2 regions of the Cytobacillus sp. Bva_UNVM-123 genome follow, and region 2 is predicted to be linked to the other one. Evidence: a T-box and tRNA genes for the amino acid it is inferred to sense, from the RefSeq annotation. Region 2 holds a T-box; the other holds one or more tRNA genes.
The links. The T-box of region 2 lies ahead of leuS (leucine--tRNA ligase). A T-box ahead of a tRNA ligase gene usually reads a tRNA of that ligase, here a tRNA-Leu.
Positions count from the first base shown of each region.

Region 1: it encodes a tRNA-Leu, which carries the amino acid that the T-box ahead of leuS (leucine--tRNA ligase) is inferred to sense. The anticodon was not compared.

Region 1 is NZ_CM177772.1:103,160-106,560, forward strand. It holds rRNA gene KDN24_RS00495 (23S ribosomal RNA) at 1-398, shown strand, start outside; rRNA gene rrf (5S ribosomal RNA) at 596-712, shown strand; tRNA gene KDN24_RS00505 (tRNA-Val) at 722-797, shown strand; tRNA gene KDN24_RS00510 (tRNA-Thr) at 957-1,032, shown strand; tRNA gene KDN24_RS00515 (tRNA-Lys) at 1,166-1,241, shown strand; tRNA gene KDN24_RS00520 (tRNA-Leu) at 1,252-1,333, shown strand; tRNA gene KDN24_RS00525 (tRNA-Gly) at 1,347-1,421, shown strand; tRNA gene KDN24_RS00530 (tRNA-Leu) at 1,428-1,516, shown strand; tRNA gene KDN24_RS00535 (tRNA-Arg) at 1,524-1,597, shown strand; tRNA gene KDN24_RS00540 (tRNA-Pro) at 1,608-1,684, shown strand; tRNA gene KDN24_RS00545 (tRNA-Ala) at 1,695-1,770, shown strand; rRNA gene KDN24_RS00550 (16S ribosomal RNA) at 2,088-3,401, shown strand, end outside.
Region 2 is NZ_CM177772.1:3,934,412-3,937,812, reverse strand. It holds gene KDN24_RS20200 (MDR family MFS transporter) at 17-1,198, shown strand; T-box leader at 1,414-1,637, shown strand; gene leuS (leucine--tRNA ligase) at 1,686-3,401, shown strand, end outside.

The sequences.
Region 1 (3,401 bases), 1.4 Mb from region 2:
GATGTCGGCTCATCGCATCCTGGGGCTGTAGTCGGTCCCAAGGGTTGGGCTGTTCGCCCATTAAAGCGGTACGCGAGCTGGGTTCAGAACGTCGTGAGACAGTTCGGTCCCTATCCGTCGTGGGCGCAGGAAATTTGAGAGGAGCTGTCCTTAGTACGAGAGGACCGGGATGGACGCACCGCTGGTGTACCAGTTGTCTTGCCAAAGGCATAGCTGGGTAGCTATGTGCGGACGGGATAAGTGCTGAAAGCATCTAAGCATGAAGCCCCCCTCGAGATGAGATTTCCCATAGCGCAAGCTAGTAAGACCCCTGAAAGATGATCAGGTTGATAGGTTTGAGGTGGAAGCGTGGTGACACGTGGAGCTGACAAATACTAATCGGTCGAGGACTTAACCAAAAACGAAAAGCGGAAGTGCCTTGCTTAGGGGCGACAAGCTTAAGACGAGACGGCGAGAAGGTTGTACTTTAACCTTCTTGACGGATTGGCTTAAGACCTCGAGCCCCTAGGCACTGGAGCTGGACACGCTTTAAGATTACTCTTTCTTCTTCTTATTATCTAGTTTTGAGGGAACGAAACCTCAATTTAATAAAAAGTTTAGTGGCGATAGCGAGAAGGTCACACCCGTTCCCATCCCGAACACGGAAGTTAAGCTTCTCAGCGCCGATGGTAGTTGGGGGCTCTCCCCCTGTGAGAGTAGGACGCCGCTAAGCTTTTAATATGGAGGATTAGCTCAGCTGGGAGAGCATCTGCCTTACAAGCAGAGGGTCGGCGGTTCGATCCCGTCATCCTCCACCATAATGAGCCGGCCTAGCTCAATTGGTAGAGGATTCTGGAAGCTTGCAGTCCGGAGCTTTACGTCCTCGAATAGCTAGCTGGAGGAATCTGCAACAAATCACACAGGGATTTGCCGCACATATACTAATGCTATTTAAATTCTAAACATATATTTCATATGCCGGCCTAGCTCAATTGGTAGAGCAACTGACTTGTAATCAGTAGGTTGGGGGTTCAAGTCCTCTGGCCGGCACCAGATTTTAAAAGATTACAGCCACGAAGCTTTTCTTCAACGAATGGTAAGCTTTTAAAATCTGCGACAAAGACCAAAGGGCTTTGGAGCATATTTATTACTACTATCAAAATTCAGTTTTTAAAACTTTGAATTTGAGCCATTAGCTCAGTCGGTAGAGCATCTGACTTTTAATCAGAGGGTCGCAGGTTCGAATCCTGCATGGCTCACCACTTTAAATATGCGGGTGTGGCGGAATTGGCAGACGCACTAGACTTAGGATCTAGCGCCGCGAGGCGTGGGGGTTCGACTCCCTTCACCCGCACTTTTCATAATATGCGGAAGTAGTTCAGTGGTAGAACACCACCTTGCCAAGGTGGGGGTCGCGGGTTCGAATCCCGTCTTCCGCTCCATAATGTGCCGGGGTGGCGGAACTGGCAGACGCACAGGACTTAAAATCCTGCGGTAGGTGACTACCGTACCGGTTCGATTCCGGTTCTCGGCACCATTATATTGCGCCCGTAGCTCAATTGGATAGAGCGTCTGACTACGGATCAGAAGGTTATGGGTTCGACTCCTTTCGGGCGCGTTTGTTTTTTCGGGAAGTAGCTCAGCTTGGTAGAGCACTTGGTTTGGGACCAAGGGGTCGCAGGTTCGAATCCTGTCTTCCCGACCACTAAATTTACGGGGCCTTAGCTCAGCTGGGAGAGCGCCTGCCTTGCACGCAGGAGGTCAGCGGTTCGATCCCGCTAGGCTCCACCAAAAAAACAAAAAAGTTGTTGACATGATATTTCAAACATGTTATCATTGAAAAGTCGCTTTAGAGTGATGGAGTAAAAACAACTTACTGAAAAACAATGATAAATTGTAATCAGTAGCCTTGTTCTTTGAAAACTGAACGAACAAAAACGTCAACGTTATTCTTTAGTCTTTTTTGAAAAGACAATTTATGAGCTAATCAACTCACATCTTATCGCGTATTAACGCGCAGTAATATCCTTGCGGATAACTGCCCGTAAATACCCGATTGATTCGACTAACCATCACGGGGAAAAACACCCCGCGAAGGAAGTCTCATCTTATTGGAGAGTTTGATCCTGGCTCAGGACGAACGCTGGCGGCGTGCCTAATACATGCAAGTCGAGCGAACTTTTGGGAGCTTGCTCCCAAAAGTTAGCGGCGGACGGGTGAGTAACACGTGGGCAACCTGCCTGTAAGACGGGGATAACTTCGGGAAACCGGAGCTAATACCGGATAACTCTTTTCCTCCCATGAGGAAAAGCTGAAAGATGGCTTTTGCTATCACTTACAGATGGGCCCGCGGCGCATTAGCTAGTTGGTGAGGTAACGGCTCACCAAGGCCACGATGCGTAGCCGACCTGAGAGGGTGATCGGCCACACTGGGACTGAGACACGGCCCAGACTCCTACGGGAGGCAGCAGTAGGGAATCTTCCGCAATGGACGAAAGTCTGACGGAGCAACGCCGCGTGAGTGATGAAGGTTTTCGGATCGTAAAACTCTGTTGTTAGGGAAGAACAAGTATCGGAGTAACTGCCGGTACCTTGACGGTACCTAACCAGAAAGCCACGGCTAACTACGTGCCAGCAGCCGCGGTAATACGTAGGTGGCAAGCGTTGTCCGGAATTATTGGGCGTAAAGCGCGCGCAGGTGGTTCCTTAAGTCTGATGTGAAAGCCCCCGGCTCAACCGGGGAGGGTCATTGGAAACTGGGGAACTTGAGTGCAGAAGAGGAAAGTGGAATTCCACGTGTAGCGGTGAAATGCGTAGAGATGTGGAGGAACACCAGTGGCGAAGGCGACTTTCTGGTCTGTAACTGACACTGAGGCGCGAAAGCGTGGGGAGCGAACAGGATTAGATACCCTGGTAGTCCACGCCGTAAACGATGAGTGCTAAGTGTTAGGGGGTTTCCGCCCCTTAGTGCTGCAGCAAACGCATTAAGCACTCCGCCTGGGGAGTACGGCCGCAAGGCTGAAACTCAAAGGAATTGACGGGGGCCCGCACAAGCGGTGGAGCATGTGGTTTAATTCGAAGCAACGCGAAGAACCTTACCAGGTCTTGACATCCTCTGTCAACCCTAGAGATAGGGCTTTCCCCTTCGGGGGACAGAGTGACAGGTGGTGCATGGTTGTCGTCAGCTCGTGTCGTGAGATGTTGGGTTAAGTCCCGCAACGAGCGCAACCCTTGATCTTAGTTGCCAGCATTCAGTTGGGCACTCTAAGGTGACTGCCGGTGACAAACCGGAGGAAGGTGGGGATGACGTCAAATCATCATGCCCCTTATGACCTGGGCTACACACGTGCTACAATGGATGGAACAAAGGGCTGCGAGACCGCGAGGTTAAGCCAATCCCATAAAACCATTCTCAGTTCGGA
Region 2 (3,401 bases):
TAAAGGAGCGTTTTTCATGCCACGTGCCTTATGGCTTTTAATTATAGGGATGGCAGTGAATGTAACAGGCTCTTCTTTTTTATGGCCTTTAAATACAATCTATATTCACGATCATTTAGGAAAATCTTTATCAGTTGCTGGGATTGTTCTCATGTTGAATTCTGGGGCAACAGTTATCGGAAATTTATATGGGGGTATCCTTTTCGATAAGATCGGAGGATATAAATCAGTTCTGCTTGGAATTGGCATTACGGTTTCTGCATTAATTTGCTTAACTTTTTGGCATGGCTGGCCAACCTATGTTATCTTTTTGACAATTATCGGTTTTGGCTCAGGCATTATTTTTCCCTCTATGTATGCAATGGCTGGGTCCGTATGGAAGGAAGGCGGAAGAAAGCCATTTAACGCAATGTATGTTGCGCAAAATCTTGGTGTAGCTATCGGCTCAGCACTTGGCGGCTTTGTTGCCTCTTATTCTTTTCAGCTTATCTTTATTGCTAATACGTTCATGTTTATCATTTTTCTCCTCATTGCATTTTGGGGGTACAGAGGAATTGAAGCTGATTCAATATCACATTCTTCCGTTTTACAAGAGAAACGAGCAGTTAAAGACCATACTAAGCTATATGCTTTATTAATAGTATGTACAGGTTATTTATTATGTTGGGTGGGGTATGTTCAATGGCAGACGACCATTGCAGCATTTACCCAAGAGATTAATATTTCTTTAAGACAATATAGTCTACTTTGGACAGTTAACGGAGCATTAATTGTACTTGGACAGCCTCTCGTAAGCTTCTTTGTACGCGGTATTAAATCTTTGAAGACTCAGATTAATGTCGGAATCATTATTTTTATTGTTTCGTTTGCTGTTATTGCGAAGGCGGAACATTTCACTGCTTTTCTGGCTGCAATGATCATTTTAACGATCGGCGAAATGCTCGTATGGCCTGCTATTCCAACTATTGCCAATGATCTAGCCCCTAAAGGAAAAGAAGGTTTTTATCAAGGAATCGTGAACAGTACAGCAACAGGTGGACGCATGGTTGGGCCATTGCTTGGAGGAATTTTAGTTGATCTATATGGGATGTCAATCCTTTTTATCATTATTATTGGATTACTTCTCATTTCTATATTTACGACCATTTTCTATGACAAAAAAATAAAGAAAAAGAAAGAATTAGCGTCAGCATCTTAGTTCACATTTATGACTAAAATGCATAGTATAGAGATAAAATTTTCAGTCTGAAGGGTCACTTGCATCTTTGTGGGAAATTTTATACAATAGCACTAATCAATAAAGGCTTGATAATGTTTGCGAAATAGTGATGTAATAAAGCGATTCATCTGTTTTCTCATTTTCTTAAATAACTGCAAAAAAATGTACAAAGTTTTAACTTTGGAATATAAATACGATGTGCTACGAAAAGGAGTAGTAGTGATTGTTAAGCCCGTTTTTAGAGAGCTGACGGATGGTGCAAGTCAGTCGGGCACGTCATGAACTCGCCTTTGAGCTGCAAGTGTGAACAATGAGTAATACTTGCCGTTTTCCGCGTTAAGGATAATGAAGCGAGTGACATTGTCACTAATGTGGGTGGTACCGCGGGAGATTCATACATAATCCTCTCGTCCCTTTTGGGGATGAGAGTTTTTTTATTTTTGATTAGGATTAGGAGGAAAATGAAATGAATTTCAATCATCAAGAGATTGAAAAGAAGTGGCAAAATGTTTGGGAAGAAAATAAAACATTTAAAACGAGTGAGGAGAAGGGTAAGCGTAAATTTTACGCGTTAGATATGTTTCCATATCCATCAGGTGCAGGTCTTCATGTTGGTCACCCAGAAGGCATGACAGCTACCGATATTGTTTCCCGGATGAAACGGATGCAAGGGTATAATGTCCTCCATCCTATGGGCTGGGATGCATTCGGACTTCCAGCTGAGCAATATGCGCTTGATACAGGAAATGACCCAGCTGAATTTACCGAGAAGAACATTAATACATTCCGTCGTCAAATTAAGGAACTTGGCTTTTCATATGATTGGGACCGAGAAGTGGATACAACGGCTCCTGAGTATTACAAATGGACACAGTGGATTTTTATTAAGCTTTATGAAATGGGGCTTGCTTATATTGATGAAGTCGCTGTGAACTGGTGTCCCGCTCTTGGAACCGTTTTAGCAAATGAGGAAGTTATTGATGGGAAGAGTGAGCGTGGCGGCCATCCAGTTGAACGTCGCCCAATGAGACAGTGGGTATTAAAGATTACTAAATATGCCGACCGTCTACTAGAGGATCTAGATTTACTCGATTGGCCAGACAGCCTTAAAGAAATGCAGCGTAATTGGATCGGTCGTTCAGAAGGGGCAGAAGTAGCCTTCCAAATTGAAGGACATGATGATACGTTTACTGTTTTTACAACTCGTCCGGATACTCTATTTGGAGCAACATATGCTGTGTTAGCCCCTGAGCATGATTTAGTTGATAAAATTACAACAGCTGAGCAAAAGGAAGCAGTTACTGCTTATATTGATAAAATTAAAAGTAAAAGTGATCTTGAAAGAACAGACTTAGCAAAAGAAAAAACAGGCGTTTTTACGGGTGCCTATGCAATAAACCCTGCAAATAACGAACGTATGCCAATATGGATTGCCGATTATGTGTTAGCTAGCTATGGAACTGGTGCCATTATGGCAGTTCCAGGCCATGATGAACGAGATTATGATTTTGCAAAGAAATTTGAACTTCCAATTGTTGAAGTGGTTGCTGGAGGAAATATAGAAAAGGAAGCATACACTGGTGACGGAGAGCACGTAAACTCAGGATTCCTAAACGGCTTAAATAAAGAAGAAGCAATTGGAAAAATGATTTCTTGGTTGGAAGAAAAGGGCGTAGGAACGAAGAAAGTTACTTACCGTTTACGCGACTGGCTATTTAGCCGCCAACGTTATTGGGGTGAACCAATTCCTATCATTCATTGGGAAGATGGAACAATGTCAGCTTTACCTATAGAAGAACTTCCACTTCTATTGCCTAAAACAACAGAAATTAAACCATCTGGTACAGGAGAATCTCCACTTGCGAATATTGAGAAGTGGGTCAATGTTGTGGATCCTGTGACAGGTAAAAAAGGCCGTCGGGAAACGAATACAATGCCACAATGGGCAGGAAGCTGCTGGTACTATTTACGCTATATTGATCCACATAATTCTGAGGCATTGGCAGATGCCGAAAAATTAAGAGAATGGCTTCCAGTCGATATTTATATCGGTGGTGCTGAGCATGCAGTTCTACATCTTCTATATGCTCGTTTCTGGCATAAGGTTTTATATGATATTGGGGTTGTTCATACGAAGGAACCATTCCAAAAGCTGTTTAATCAAGGAATGATTCTTGGAGAA